One region of the Streptomyces sp. NPDC026522 genome, then DNA from elsewhere that is predicted to be linked to it. Evidence: predicted binding sites of a transcription regulator. Region 1 holds the regulator's gene; the other holds the start of a gene.
The links. The regulator HspR, encoded in region 1, represses chaperone genes until heat shock. The targets are predictions, from matches to a motif close to TTGAGNNNNNNNNNCTCAA.
Positions count from the first base shown of each region.

Region 2: the regulator HspR is predicted to act here: its motif matches at 2,091-2,109, upstream of lon (endopeptidase La).

Region 1 is NZ_JBVHQF010000003.1:239,205-246,772, reverse strand. It holds partial or broken gene ACZ4M3_RS09485 ((Fe-S)-binding protein) at 1-49, opposite strand, end outside; gene ACZ4M3_RS09480 (sugar transferase) at 160-732, opposite strand; gene dnaK (molecular chaperone DnaK) at 940-2,784, shown strand; gene grpE (nucleotide exchange factor GrpE) at 2,784-3,467, shown strand; gene dnaJ (molecular chaperone DnaJ) at 3,507-4,691, shown strand; gene ACZ4M3_RS09460 (heat shock protein transcriptional repressor HspR) at 4,693-5,139, shown strand; gene ACZ4M3_RS09455 (helix-turn-helix transcriptional regulator) at 5,279-6,313, opposite strand; gene ACZ4M3_RS09450 (hypothetical protein) at 6,399-6,629, shown strand; gene ACZ4M3_RS09445 (Rieske (2Fe-2S) protein) at 6,659-6,940, shown strand; gene ACZ4M3_RS09440 (pyridoxamine 5'-phosphate oxidase family protein) at 7,070-7,474, opposite strand.
Region 2 is NZ_JBVHQF010000002.1:624,745-632,312, reverse strand. It holds gene lon (endopeptidase La) at 1-2,068, opposite strand, end outside; gene ACZ4M3_RS07485 (sulfurtransferase) at 2,498-3,349, opposite strand; gene ACZ4M3_RS07480 (glycosyltransferase family 39 protein) at 3,407-4,822, opposite strand; gene ACZ4M3_RS07475 (hypothetical protein) at 4,865-5,392, shown strand; gene ACZ4M3_RS07470 (response regulator transcription factor) at 5,542-6,282, shown strand; gene ACZ4M3_RS07465 (HAMP domain-containing sensor histidine kinase) at 6,351-7,403, shown strand.

The sequences.
Region 1 (7,568 bases):
CGCCGATCACGGTCAGGACCAGCGACACGATGATCGCGGCGAGTTGCATGGGACGGCTCCTCGGGCGGGACTTACTAAGCGGTAACTTATTGAGTCAAGGCTTGAGGTTACCCAGTTCCCGCGCCGCAATGTAGGTGGGCGTGCGGTGATCTGTGTCGCTCAGGCATGCCTCTGTCGGTAGGCGGCCCGGGGGGTCTGCGCGAGGATCGCCAGATCCATCCCCAGCCAGTGACTCTCCACATAGTGCCGGTCCAGCAGGGCCATCTCTTCCCAGGGCAGGTCGGAGCGGGCGCTCACTTGCCACAATCCGGTCATACCGGGCCGTACGAGCAGCCTATCGGCCCTGTCCACGCACGCTTCGGGGCGCGGGCCGACCAGTGACATCTCGCCCCGTAGCACATTGAGCAGCTGCGGCAGCGCGTCCAGGGCGCACCGCTCGACGAGCGCGCCCGCCCGGCCCGCGCCCTCCGTGCGCAGCCGCCAGGTCCGGAACGTCCGTCCGCCCGCCCCGGCCGCCGGCTGTCGTACGAGGACACGCGCGCCCGGCGTCCCGCGCCGCCCGGCCCCGGCCACGTACAGCAGTGCGGCCGCCGCGAGCAGCGGGACGGCGAACGCGACGGCCAGGAGCAGCGCTCCGAGGAGGTCGAGCACCCGCTTCGCCGAAAGGTCCGGCCGCGGGGGCGTCCAGGCGGGGCGCCGGATCGCGGTGAGCGTGAGGGGCGGCAGCGGCATGCAGGCACCGTGCCGCAAGGCCGCCCCGGGTCCGGGTCGGCGCGCGGCGGGCGTCGCCCGCTCGGCCCCGCCGAGCAGGGGCGCAGGTGCTGGTTGAGCGTAAGGCTGGCGTAAGAGTTGAGTCGACTCGGCTCACCTCTGTTGACGAAGGCGGAGGGTTCCTGCATCCTTGAGTCTGTTCCACTCAAGTCAGCTGGAGGAATCAAAATGGCACGTGCGGTCGGCATCGACCTGGGCACCACTAACTCCGTCGTCAGCGTTCTGGAAGGCGGCGAGCCCACCGTCATCACCAACGCCGAGGGCGCCAGGACCACGCCGTCCGTCGTCGCCTTCGCCAAGAACGGCGAGGTCCTCGTCGGCGAGGTCGCCAAGCGCCAGGCGGTCACGAACGTGGACCGTACGATCCGCTCGGTCAAGCGCCACATGGGCACTGACTGGAAGATCAACCTGGACGGCAAGGACTTCAACCCGCAGCAGATGAGCGCCTTCATCCTGCAGAAGCTGAAGCGCGACGCCGAGGCGTACCTGGGGGAGAAGGTCACGGACGCGGTCATCACCGTCCCGGCCTACTTCAACGACTCCGAGCGCCAGGCGACGAAGGAGGCCGGCGAGATCGCGGGCCTGAACGTCCTGCGCATCGTCAACGAGCCGACGGCCGCCGCCCTGGCCTACGGCCTCGACAAGGACGACCAGACGATCCTCGTCTTCGACCTCGGTGGCGGCACCTTCGACGTGTCCCTCCTGGAGATCGGCGACGGCGTCGTCGAGGTGAAGGCCACCAACGGCGACAACCACCTCGGTGGCGACGACTGGGACCAGCGCGTCGTCGACTACCTCGTGAAGCAGTTCGCCAACGGCCACGGCGTCGACCTGTCCAAGGACAAGATGGCGCTCCAGCGGCTGCGCGAGGCCGCCGAGAAGGCGAAGATCGAGCTGTCCTCCTCCACGGAGACCTCGATCAACCTGCCCTACATCACGGCTTCCGCCGAGGGCCCGCTGCACCTGGACGAGAAGCTCACCCGCGCCCAGTTCCAGCAGCTGACCGCGGACCTGCTCGACCGCTGCAAGACCCCGTTCCACAACGTCATCAAGGACGCCGGCATCCAGCTGTCCGAGATCGACCACGTGGTCCTGGTCGGCGGCTCCACCCGCATGCCGGCCGTCGCCGAGCTCGTCAAGGAGCTCACCGGCGGTCAGGACGCCAACAAGGGCGTCAACCCGGACGAGGTCGTCGCCATCGGCGCCACCCTCCAGGCCGGTGTGCTCAAGGGTGAGGTCAAGGACGTCCTGCTGCTCGACGTGACCCCGCTGTCCCTCGGTATCGAGACCAAGGGCGGCATCATGACCAAGCTCATCGAGCGCAACACGACCATCCCGACCAAGCGGTCGGAGATCTTCACGACGGCCGAGGACAACCAGCCGTCGGTGCAGATCCAGGTCTACCAGGGCGAGCGCGAGATCGCGGCGTACAACAAGAAGCTCGGCATGTTCGAGCTGACCGGTCTGCCGCCGGCCCCGCGCGGCGTCCCGCAGATCGAGGTCTCCTTCGACATCGACGCCAACGGCATCATGCACGTCACGGCCAAGGACCTCGGCACGGGCAAGGAGCAGAAGATGACCGTCACCGGCGGCTCTTCGCTCGGCAAGGACGAGGTCGACCGCATGCGCCAGGAGGCGGAGCAGTACGCGGACGAGGACCTGCGCCGCAAGGAGGCCGCGGAGACCCGCAACCAGGCCGAGCAGCTCGTGTACCAGACGGAGAAGTTCGTCAAGGACAACGAGGACAAGGTCCCGGCCGACGTCAAGTCCGAGGTCGAGGCGGCCGTCGCCGAGCTGAAGGAGAAGCTCAAGGGCGAGGACACCACCGAGATCCGTACCGCGACGGAGAAGGTCGCGGCGGTCAGCCAGAAGCTCGGCCAGGCGATCTACGCCGACGCCCAGGCGGCCCAGGCCGCCGGTGGCGCGGGCGACGCCGGCCAGGCCAAGGCCGACGACGACGTGGTCGACGCCGAGATCGTGGACGACGAGAAGCCGAAGGGTGGCGCTGCCTGATGTCGGAGGAGACCCCGGGTTTCGACGAGAAGCCTGATGTCCCCACCGGCGCCGGCGCGGACGACGCGGCAGCCGAGCCGAAGGCCGCCGACTCCTCCAAGGAGGACGAGGCGGCCCCGGCCGGGGACGCAGCAGCCGAGACCCTCGGCAAGGAGACGGCCCTCGTGGCGCAGCTGGACCAGGCCCGCACCGCGCTCGGCGAGCGCACCGCGGACCTCCAGCGGCTCCAGGCGGAGTACCAGAACTACCGCCGTCGGGTGGAGCGGGACCGGATCGCCGTCAAGGAGATCGCGGTCGCGTCCCTCCTGACGGAACTGCTCCCGACCCTGGACGACATCGGCCGGGCGCGGGAGCACGGCGAACTGGTCGGCGGCTTCAAGTCGGTGGCCGAATCGCTGGAGACCGCCGCCGCCAAGATGGGGCTGCAGCAGTTCGGCAAGGAGGGCGAGCCCTTCGACCCGACGGTCCACGAGGCCCTGATGCACTCGTACGCGCCGGACGTCACCGAGACGACCTGCGTGGCGATCCTGCAGCCGGGCTACCGGATCGGCGAGCGCACCATCCGTCCCGCCCGGGTCGCGGTGGCCGAGCCCCAGCCGGGCGCGGCTCCCGCCGCGAAGTCCGAGTCCGCGGACGGCGACAAGCCGTCTGACAAGGACACGGATGCCCCGGACAAGGGCTGACGTCGAACATGTAGGTGTACGAGAGGAGGGCCACCGGGGATGAGCACGAAGGACTTCGTCGAGAAGGACTACTACAAGGTCCTCGGTGTCCCCAAGGACGCCACCGAGGCCGAGATCAAGAAGGCGTACCGGAAGCTCGCCCGCGAGTTCCACCCGGACGCCAACAAGGGTGACGCCTCGGCCGAGGAGCGCTTCAAGGAGATCTCCGAGGCGAACGACATCCTCGGGGACGCCAAGAAGCGCAAGGAGTACGACGAGGCCCGCGCGCTGTTCGGGAACGGTGGCTTCCGCCCCGGCCCGGGCGGCGCCGGCGGCTCGTTCAACTTCGACCTCGGCGACCTCTTCGGCGGTACCCAGCCGGGCGGCGCGGGCGGCGGCTTCGGCGGCGGCCTCGGGGACGTCTTCGGCGGCCTGTTCAACCGCGGCGGCGCGGGCCCCGGTGCGGGCACCCGCACCCAGCCCCGCCGCGGCCAGGACATCGAGTCGGAGGTCACCCTCTCCTTCACGGAGGCGGTGGACGGGGCCACGGTCCCGCTCCGGATGTCCTCGCAGGCGCCCTGCAAGGCCTGTTCGGGCACCGGCGACAAGAACGGCACCCCCAGGGTGTGCCCGACCTGCGTCGGTACCGGCCAGGTGTCGCGGGGCAGCGGCGGCGGCTTCTCGCTGACGGACCCCTGCGCGGACTGCAAGGGCCGCGGCCTGATCGCCGAGACCCCCTGTGACGTCTGCAAGGGCAGCGGCCGGGCCCGCAGTTCCCGCACCATGCAGGTCCGGATCCCGGCGGGCGTCTCCGACGGCCAGCGGATCCGGCTGCGCGGCAAGGGCGCTCCGGGCGAGCGCGGCGGTCCCGCCGGCGACCTGTACGTGGTGGTCCACGTCGGCAGCCACCCCGTGTTCGGGCGCAAGGACGACAACCTGACGGTGACCGTCCCGGTGACGTTCGCGGAGGCGGCCCTCGGCGCCGAGATCAAGGTGCCGACGCTGAACGGTCCTTCGGTCACGCTGAAACTGCCCCCCGGCACGCCGGGCGGCCGTACGATGCGCGCCCGGGGCAAGGGCGCGGTCCGCAAGGACGGCACCCGCGGCGACCTGCTGGTGACGGTCGAGGTGGCCGTCCCGGCGGAGCTGTCGGACAAGGCCCGCGAGGCGCTGGAGATGTACCGCGACGCGACCGGGTCCGAGGACCCGCGTGCCGCGCTGTTCGAGTCCGCGAAGGGAGCATGAGATGGACGGCCGCCGCAAGAACCCGTACCAACTGACCGATGAGACACCGGTCTATGTGATCTCGGTGGCCGCCCAGCTCTCGGGCCTGCATCCGCAGACCCTGCGCCAGTACGACCGCCTCGGGCTGGTCTCACCGGGCCGGACGGCCGGGCGCGGACGGCGATATTCGGCCAGGGACATCGAGCTGCTCCGTACGGTGCAGGCGCTGTCCCAGGACGAGGGCATCAACCTCGCGGGGATCAAGCGGATCATCGAGCTGGAGAACCAGGTCGCGGCCCTGCAGCAGCGCGTGGCCGAACTGTCCACCGCTGTGGACGGCGCGGCCGCCGCCCTCCAGGCCAGGGAAGCGCAGGTGCACGCCTCGTACCGGCGCGACCTGGTCCCGTACCAGCCGCCGCAGGCAGGCAGTGCGCTGGTCGTGTGGCGCCCCAAGCGGCCGCAGGGCTGACCGGGGCGACGGAGGGCCTGTCGGCCCGCTTCGCAGGACATCTGGACCCCGCCCGGGGAAACCGGGCGGGGTCCTCTGCGTTCCGGCATCGGACGGCCTCGTGCGTCGGACGGCCTCGTGCGTCGGACGGCCTCGCGCGTCAGACGTGCCCCGGCGGCAGCGGCGGGGCCGCGCTGTGCAGGATCCCCGACTGCGCGATGAGGAAGCCGAGCTGGGCGCGGCTGCCGCTGCCCAGAGCGGTCGCCAGCTTCGCGATGTGCGCGCGGCAGGTGCGTACGTTCATCCCCAGCCGGCGCGCGATCGCCTCGTCCACGTGCCCCTCGATGAGGAGTTGGGCGATGGACCGCTGGACACCGGAGATACCATCCGGCGTGTGCGTGTACGTCACCTCGTCGCCCAACGGCACGGCCCGGCGCCAGAGTTGCTCGAAGACCTTGATGAGGTAGTCGACCAGTCCCGGGTGCCGCAGTTCCAGCGCCACCCGGCGGTCGTCGCTCGCGGGGATGAACGCCACCGTACGGTCGAAGATCATGAGGCGCTCGATGAGCTCCTCCAGCGTGCGGATCTCCACCTTTCCCGTGGAGATGCGGTCCACGTAGGCGAGCGTGCCCTGGCTGTGCCGCACGGTGTGCTGGTAGAGCGTACGGATGCTCACCCCGCGGTCGATCAGCGGCGCGGCGCGCTCCAGGGCCTCGCTGAGGATGAACGTGGGCCGGGCGCCGCCCGGCTGGACGGTCAGGGCCTCGGTGTGGCACTCGGCGGTGGCCAGGTCGAGCGCGGCGTTGATCTGGTCGATTCCCTCCAGCACCGTGATGGCGTGGGTGTTGGCGGGACTCTGGGCGCTGATGGTGAGGAACGGCTCGAATGCATCGGTGAGATCTACAGCGGTGCGTCTGCGGTCCTGGATCTCACGTTCGATGGGGTGGAGCCGTTGGGCGAGTGCGACCGACGGGGGAACCGCGCGGAGTTGGTTCGCGTCATCCGGGTCGGGTCGTAGCAGAGCGAATTCGAGCAGGCAGGGGGCGTTCCTGACCTCACCGCGGGCGACGCGGCCGCTGCTCAGCGCGGCCGCGTAAAGCCGTGCTCCCTCCGCGCACATCGCCGTGACGGGGTGGGGATGTGTCGGGTTTGTCTCGCTTCTTGTCAAATCTCCACCCCCCAGGGTCCTGAACATGTAAGAACATGATGCATCGTCCCTGTGGCACTGACGTGCCTGAATAAGCCATCGTCTGTCACTGCGGGGGAGAGGATTCCATCAAGTGAGGACGAAGCCGACCATGTATAAGAGAATGCTTCGCTCGGCGCTTGCCGTTGTTTTCTCCGCCGTTGCGGTCTTCGGGGCAGTCGTCGCCGTCAACGGGGACGCGGGAAGCGTTCAGGCCAGTGCTGCCGGTGCGCCCGTCGAGTCGGCAGGCAAGCACGATCTCGGCTGGAACGCGGCTCCCCTAGACCTCGGCTGGGACACTGCCCCTGCGCAGGTCTCCCAGTGACCCCCGACGACCGGGACTTCCGACGCGAGATGGCTTCGGCGTACCGGTCCGGATGGCAGTTCATCGACCTCGCCACGGCGATCCCCCACGCCGGCGATTCGTTGATGGTCACCTTGTTCGGCCAGCCGATCGTCGTAGTACGAGAAGAGGACGAAGACGTCCGCGCCTACCGCTGTCTGCGCCGCCCCCGGGGCGCACCGCAGCCCGTCCGCTGCGAGGTGCGGTACGGAATGGTCTTCGTCAACCTCGACCAGCGTGACCACCAGCTGTTCGAGCCCGATATCACCGCCGCCACCCCCCGAAGTGCCTGAAGCGATTCCCCCTCGTTGCACATCGCTCAGGCGCTACCCCCACACAACGGCGCCATCGTGGACCTGACCACGATGGCGCCGTTGTGATGTCTGCGGGCGGCAGCGGAGGCGCCTGACGCCCCGTGCGCCTCAGGCGCGGCCCATCGCCCGGTCCAGGGCGATCTCCAGGACGACCCGGTCCGGGTTCGGCGAGGGCGTGCGCCCGTACCGCCGCGCGTAGCGCTCCACCGCGTCGGCCACCGACGCCTCGTCCGTGCGGACCGTGGCGCGCCCCTCCAGGGTGGCCCAGCGCCGCCCCGCCATCTGGCACACCGCCACCCTCGCGACGCCGTCCGGCGCCGCCAGTACGTTGCGGACCTTCTTGCTGTGCTTGTTGCTGATCACCCGGGCCAGTCCGGCCGCGGGGTCGTACGTCACCCCCACCGGCACCACGTGCGGGCTGCCGTCCGGGCGGTGGGTGGTGAGGGTGCAGACGTGCCGTTCCTGCCAGAAGGCGAGGTATTCGGGCGTCGGGTGGAGTACGTCGTGGGCCATGGGGCGAAGCGTACGTCCGGGGCCCGCCGAGCCTTGAAAACGTCCTTGAGTGGAATAGACTCAACTTTGTGCACGCTGTATCTGTCACATCGGG
Region 2 (7,568 bases), on a different contig from region 1:
GCACCGCTCCCGCCGGGAAGTGGATGTGCACGCCCCGGTCCTTGAGGTCGGCGACCGGCAGCTCCAGCTCCGCGCCGTGCGAGCGCAGGAAGCTGAGCGCGATCTGCGCCGACTCCTTCATCACGTCACCCAGCTGCCCGGTCAGCGTCAGCCCGGCCGCCCCGGTCTCCGGATCGGCCAGCGACGCCTCCACGAACAGCACGTCGCCGCCCGCTCCCGTCACGGCGAGGCCGGTGGCCACGCCCGGTACGGCGGTGCGCCGCTCGGCCGGGTCCTGCGCGGACTCCGGGACGTGGTGCGGCCGCCCGATGAGCGCCCGCAGGTCGTCGGCGCCGATGGTGAAGGGCAGGTCCCGCTCGTCCAGCTCGTGCTGCGAGGCGACCTTGCGCAGCAGCCGCGCCAGGGACCGCTCCAGGGTGCGCACGCCCGCTTCCCGGGTGTACTCCCCCGCCAGCTTGCGCAGCGCCCCCTCTTCCAGGACCACCTCGTCGGCCGCGAGGCCGGCCCGCTCCAGCTGGCGCGGCAGCAGGTGGTCGCGGGCGATGACGATCTTCTCGTCCTCGGTGTAGCCGTCGAGCCGGACGAGCTCCATCCGGTCGGCGAGCGCCTCGGGGATCGCTTCGAGCACGTTCGCCGTGGCCAGGAACACCACGTCGCTCAGGTCCAGCTCCACCTCCAGGTAGTGGTCCCGGAAGGTGTGGTTCTGCGCCGGGTCCAGCACCTCCAGCAGGGCGGCGGCCGGGTCCCCGCGGAAGTCGGAGCCGACCTTGTCGATCTCGTCCAGCAGCACGACCGGGTTCATGGACCCGGCCTCCTTGATGGCGCGCACGATCCGGCCGGGCAGCGCGCCGACGTACGTCCGCCGGTGGCCGCGGATCTCGGCCTCGTCCCGTACGCCGCCCAGCGCGACCCGGACGAACTTGCGGCCCATGGCGTGCGCGACCGATTCCCCGAGGGAGGTCTTTCCGACGCCGGGCGGTCCGACCAGGGCCAGTACGGCGCCGCCGCGGCGGCCGCCGATGACGCCCATGCCGCGCTCGGAGCGCCGCTTGCGCACGGCGAGGTACTCGGTGATCCGGTCCTTGACGTCGCTGAGCCCGGCGTGTTCGGCGTCGAGCACCGCGCGGGCGCCGCGGATGTCGTACTCGTCCTCGGTGCGCTCGTTCCAGGGCAGTTCCAGCACGGTGTCGAGCCAGGTGCGGATCCAGGAGCCCTCGGGCGACTGGTCGCTGGAGCGCTCCAGCTTCTCGACTTCCTTGAGCGCCGCCTCCCGTACCTTCTCGGGCAGGTCGGCGGCCTCGACGCGGGCCCGGTAGTCGTCGGACTCCTCGCCCTCCTTCTCGCCGTTCAGTTCGCGCAGTTCCTTGCGGACGGCCTCCAGCTGGCGGCGGAGCAGGAACTCGCGCTGCTGCTTGTCGACGCCGTCCTGGACGTCCTTGGCGATGGATTCGGCGACGTCCTGTTCGGCGAGGTGGTCGCTGAGCGCCTTGATGGCGAGCTTGAGCCGGGCGACGGGGTCGGCCGTCTCCAGCAGCTCGACCTTCTGGGCCACGGTCAGGAACGGCGAGTACCCGGAGTTGTCGGCGAGCGCCGAGACCCCTTCGATCTGCTGGACCCGGTCCACGACCTGCCAGGCCCCGCGCTTCTTGAGCCAGCTGGTGGCGAGGGCCTTGTACTCCTTGACGAGTTCGGCGACGGCCCCGGGCAGCGGGTCGGGCACCTGCTCGTCGACGGTTTCCCCCTCCACCCACAGCGCGGCCCCGGGGCCGGTGGTCCCGGCGCCGATGCGGACGCGGCCGCGGCCGCGGATCAGCGCCCCGGGGTCGCCGTCGGAGAGCCGTCCCACCTGCTCGACGGTCCCGAGCACCCCGGTCCCGGCGTACTTCCCGTCGACCCGCGGTACGAGCAGCACCCGCGGCTTCCCGCTGCCCGCGGCGGCCTGGGCGGCCTCCACGGCTCCGCGCACCTCGGCGTCGGACAGGTCCAGCGGTACCACCATTCCGGGCAGCACGACCTCGTCATCGAGCGGCAGCACGGGCAGGGTGAGCGTTACGGACGTCGAAGCCATGATCTTCCCTCCGGCAGTGAAGTTGAGCTATGCCGACTCAATGTCCCGGAGCCCGCCGATGTTCCCCAACCTGAGTTCGCCCGGGGCGAACACCGGCGGAGCGGCGGCCGGCCCGGCCGGTGTGCGACGGCCTCTCCCTCTTCGGGTTGCAGCGGGCGGTAGGCGGGCTCATCGCGCTCAGGCGCGGGCGGTGCGGCGCCGGCCTCGGTGCCGCAGCCGCGGTCGGAGCCTGCGCCGCGGTCGCAGGGCCACCCTGCGGGTGAGGGTTCCGGCGGGTCCGGCAGGGGTCTGCCGGCCGGGTGGTGGGCGACCTCCGTGTCGTACGAGCGCCGGAACGCCGACGCCTGGCAGCTGCGCGCCCTGCTGGCGCAGGACCCGGCCGACCGGCCGGAGTCGGCGCAGGTGGGGGCCAAGAAGCTGCGGGAGCCGTCAGTCGCCCGTCACCACCGGGCGGTCCGGGGAGGAGCCGGGCAGGCCCCATTCGCTCCACGAGCCGTCGTAGACGGCGGTCTGCCGGTAGCCGGCCAGCTCGGCGCCCAGTGCGAGGACGCAGGCCGTCACCCCGGAGCCGCAGCTGAAGTAGAGCCGCTCGCGGTCCCCGGCCACCGCCCGGAACGCCTCCCGCAGCTCTCCCGGCAGCCGCATCAGGCCGTCCGGGGTCTGGAGTTCCGTGAAGGGGAGGCCGGCCGCGCCCGGCATGTGGCCGCCGCGCAGCCCCGGCCGCGGCTCCGGGGCGGTGCCCGCGAACCGCTCCCGGGTGCGGGCGTCGAGCACCGCGGCGGCCGGATCCGCCAGGGCCGCGGCCACCGTGTCGGCGTCCACGAACAGCCCGGGGCGCGGCCGGGCGGTGAAGGAGCCGCGCGGGCTCCCGTACGCCGGGGCGGTGTCCTCCAGCGGCAGTCCGGCGGCGCTCCAGGCGGGCAGCCCGCCGTCCAGCACGGCGGCCCGGTCGAAGCCCATCGCGCGCAGCATCCACCAGGCCCGGGCGCTGGAGTAGATCCCGGCGCCGTCGTAGACGACCACGGTGTCCCGGTCGTCGAGCCCGAGGGCGCGCACCGCCTCCTGGAACGGCGCGGCGGCGGGCATGGTGTGCGGGAGGGGTGCGCCGTGGTCCGACAGCGCCCCGTCGAGGTCGAAGGGGCGGGCCCCCGGGATCCGCCTGCCCGCGCCGCGCAGTGCGCCGACGGAGGCGTCGAAGACCACCACGCCGGGCTCGGCGAGGCGGGCGGCGAGCTGCTCGGCCCCGATCAGGGGGCCGAAGGGGCGTTCGTGGTCGTTCATACGGGTCCTCCGGCAGGGTCGACCGGCCCATCCAACCACCGCGCCCGGGCGGCACCTTCAGCCGCAGTCGGCCGCCGCCCGGCCGTACACCGCGATCCGCGCGCCGCGTACGTCCGTCACCGAGCACAGCCGGAAGCCGGCTGCGAGCGCCTCCCGCTTCGCGGCCTCGGCCGGGTACGGGTCCAGCGGCTGCCCCGGCGGGTCGAGCAGCGCCAGCACCCGCGGTGTCCCGGCCAGCCGCGCCCGTATCTCCCCGGCGGGCAGCTCGGTCCCCCACAGGCTGTGCGAGGCCACCGGGGTCCGGGCCAGGGCGAGGTCGTACAGGGGTGCGTACGTCCCCGGTGAGGACAGCAGCCACTCGCGCCGCCGCGCCGGCATGAACAGCACGGCGTCCCCGGGCCGGGCCCGCTCGCGGACGGCGGCGGCCACCGCCAGGACGTCGTCCTTGCGGCTGTCGGGGGTCCGCAGCCACCCCGACCACCACGCCCACGGCGCCAGCAGCGCCCCGGCCAGTACCCACGGCCCCACCGCGCGCGCCCGCACCCCCTCGGCCCGCGCGAGCCGCAGTCCGATCAGCAGCGCGAGCCCGGCCAGCGCGTAGAGCACGTAGCGGTCGACGTACCAGGGGTGGACCAGGGATACGGCCAGCAGCAGCCCGGGCGGCAGCAGCGCGAGCGGTACGGCGACCCGCAGGGCGTGCGGCGCGTCGCGCAGGCCGCGGGCGAGCAGCAGCACCGCGAGCGCGAGCACCCCGTAGGCCGTCCAGTCCTGCCAGCCCGGCCGGCCGAGCCAGCCGAGCTGCTGCTGCGCCTGCCGGGCGCTGACGAAGGCCAGCGGGGCCAGTGCGGCGACGACGGCCGCGGCGCTCCACCGCCAGCCGCGCGAGCGCCAGGCGGCGCAGCCGTGCGCGAGCAGGGCCAGTACCGCGAACTCGTGCAGGCAGCAGCCGGCCAGCAGCACCGCGGCGTACGCCGCCCACCGCTCGGCCAGCATCAGGTACGTGGCCCAGACCACGGCGCAGGCGACGAGGGCGTACGAGCGCCCCTCCTGGGCGTACATCTGCACCGGCGGCAGCAGGGCGTAGGCGCTTCCGGCGAGCACCGCGGCCCGGGTCCCCGCGAGCCGGTGCGCCACCGCGGCCACTCCGGCGGCGGCCAGCGCGGTGGCGGCGACGGAGGGCAGGCGCAGCGCCCACAGGCCGCCGTCCCAGAGGGCGTAGACCCCGTGCAGCAGCAGGTAGTACAGGCCGTGGACGGCGTCGACCCGCCCGAGGAGCTCCGCGAGGGCGGCGAGCGGGCGGTGCGCCACCTGGACGGTGACGGATTCGTCGCGCCACATGCTGCCGCCGCCGGGACCGCGTTCCAGGCCCCAGAGGCCGAGGACGACGGCGAGGAGCGGCGGCAGCCCGCGCCACAGGGCTGTGCGGCTGATGTCGGCCTCCGGGTGCTTCCGTGCGAGTGGTGCGGACTCCATACTCGGGGTTCGGGTCGGCCCCCGTTCCAGCGGAGGTGGGTTGTGCGAGCGTTCCGGGCGATGGCGGCGGCGCTGCTGGGCGCGGTGGTCCTGAGCGGATGCGGCCTGGCCCGGCCTGACCACGCTCTGGTCACCTTCACCGCGGAGGCGACGCCCGGCGGGAGTCCGCCCGCGCCGCAGGACCCCCCGTCCCCCGCGCCCGAGCCGGGGGCGCCCTCCCCACCGCCCGCCGCCGCCGGGAGCCTGGTCACGGTCACCCGCAGCGGCGGCTTCGCCGGCCGGACGCACACCCTGGCCGTCGCGTCCGACGGCGCGTGGACCCGCCGGGGCGCGCGCGCCGAACCGGAGGGCGCGGGCCGGCTCTCGCCGGCCCAGCTCGGCAGGCTTCGCTCGGCGGTCGAGGCGGCGGACTTCGCGCACCTGCCCCGGCCCGCCAAGACCGGCGGAACGGTCTTCGACGGGTTCACGTACACCTTCGTGCGGGGCCCGCTCAAGGTGGTCACCAACGACGGTTCGGTGCCAGCGGAGTTGACGAAGCTGCTGGACGCGCTGCCGCCGTTCGAGGGCTAGCGGATCACGGCCGGGCCCGGCCGTGATCCGCCCGACTCCTCCTGAGCGGGTTCCGGACGCCCGCGGCGGTCCGTCCGAACCCCACATGGCCGCGGGCCGGTGCCTCCTCTACGCTGCACCCCATCACGCGGGATCTTCAGGGGCGGGACATGGAACAGACACACACCACCCACGGCGGCGCCGCGGCCACTCCAGGTGCCCAGCGGCGCGTGCTCGTGGTCGAGGACGACCGCACCATCGCCGACGCCATTTCGGCCCGGCTGCGCGCCGAGGGGTTCCAGGTGCAGACGGCGTACGACGGTCCGGCCGCGGTCGCCGCGGCCGAGAGCTGGCTGCCCGAGCTGCTGGTGCTGGACGTCATGCTGCCCGGCTTCGACGGGCTGGAGGTCTGCCGCCGCGTCCAGGCGCAGCGGCCGGTGCCGGTGCTGATGCTGACCGCCCGCGACGACGAGACGGACATGCTGGTCGGGCTCGGGGTCGGCGCCGACGACTACATGACGAAGCCGTTCTCGATGCGGGAGCTGGCCGCGCGGGTGCACGTCCTGCTGCGCCGGGTGGAGCGGGCCACTCAGGCGGCGACCGCCCCGCGCGGGGCCACGCTGCGGCTGGGGGACCTGGAGATCGACCACGCGCAGCGCCGGGTGCGGGTGCAGGCGGAGGACGTGCACCTGACGCCGACCGAGTTCGACCTGTTGGTGTGCCTGGCCGGGACGCCGCGCGCGGTGCTCTCGCGGGAGCAGCTGCTGGCCGAGGTGTGGGACTGGGCGGACGCGTCGGGGACCCGTACGGTCGACAGCCACATCAAGGCGCTGCGCCGGAAGATCGGCGCCGAGCGGATCCGTACGGTCCACGGCGTCGGGTACGCCCTGGAGACCCCGGCCCAGCCGTGAGCGGCGCCCGTCCCGGCCGGGGGCGCGGCGCGGGCCGTACCGGTGGCGCCGGTGAGCGGGCCGGGGGGCTGCGCCCGTTCTCGCCGTTCTCGATCAAGACGAAGCTGGGCTCGCTCGTCGTGGTGTCCGTGTTCATCACGACGGGGCTGCTGATGGTGGCCCTGCGCACGGATACGGAGCTGCGGTTCATCACCGTGTTCTCGGTGATCGCCTCGATGCTGATCACGCAGTTCGTGGCGCACAGCCTGACGGCGCCGCTGGACGACATGACGAGAGTGGCCGGGGCGATCTCCCGCGGCGACTACACGCGCCGGGTGCGCGGGGCGGGGCGCCGCGACGAGCTGGGCGACCTGGCCTCGACGATCAATGTGATGGCGGACGACCTGGAGGCGGTGGACCGGCACCGCAAGGAGCTCGTCGCCAACGTCTCGCACGAGCTGCGCACGCCGATCGCGGCGCTGCGCGCGGTGCTGGAGAACGTGGTGGACGGGGTCTCGCAGGCCGATCCGGAAACCATGCGGACCGCGCTCAAGCAGACCGAGCGGCTGGGCCGGCTCGTGGAGACCCTGCTGGACCTGTCCCGGCTGGACAACGGTGTGGTGCCGCTGCGGGCACGCCGCTTCGAGGTGTGGCCGTACCTGTCGGGGGTGCTCAAGGAGTCGGGGCTGGCGGCGGCGGGGCGGCCGGGGCTGGCCACCGGGTCGGGCGGCCACACCCGCAACGACGTCCACCTCCACCTGGACGTGCACCCGTCCGGCCTGACGGCGTACGCGGACGCGGAGCGGCTGCACCAGGTGGTGGCGAACCTGATCGACAACGCGGTCAAGCACAGCCCGCCGCACGGCCGGGTCACGGTCCGCGCCCGGGCCGGTGACACCCCCGGCAGCCTGGTGGTCGAGGTCCGGGACGAAGGCCCTGGAATCCCGGAAGAGGAACGCCACAGGGTCTTCGAGCGCTTCAACCGGGGCAGCGCGGGCGGTGGTGACGGCGGTACCGGGCTGGGCCTGGCGATCGCCCGCTGGGCCGTGGGCCTGCACGGAGGGGACATCCGCGTGGCCGAATCGTCACGGGGCTGCCGCATCCTCGTCACGCTTCCGGGAAGCTCGCGGGCGCCGCGTTGACGTAGGGTTCGAGTGGGAAAGGAAATGATCTCGGCCACACCCGGCAGGGGTCGTAAGGGGTGCGTAGCCAAGGGGGCCGCAACCTGGGTGCCCCCTACCCGAACCACGCTTGTTTCCCGCCATTCCCGGCGGTGAAACCCGCCGTTCGATGTGACCTGCGCGACG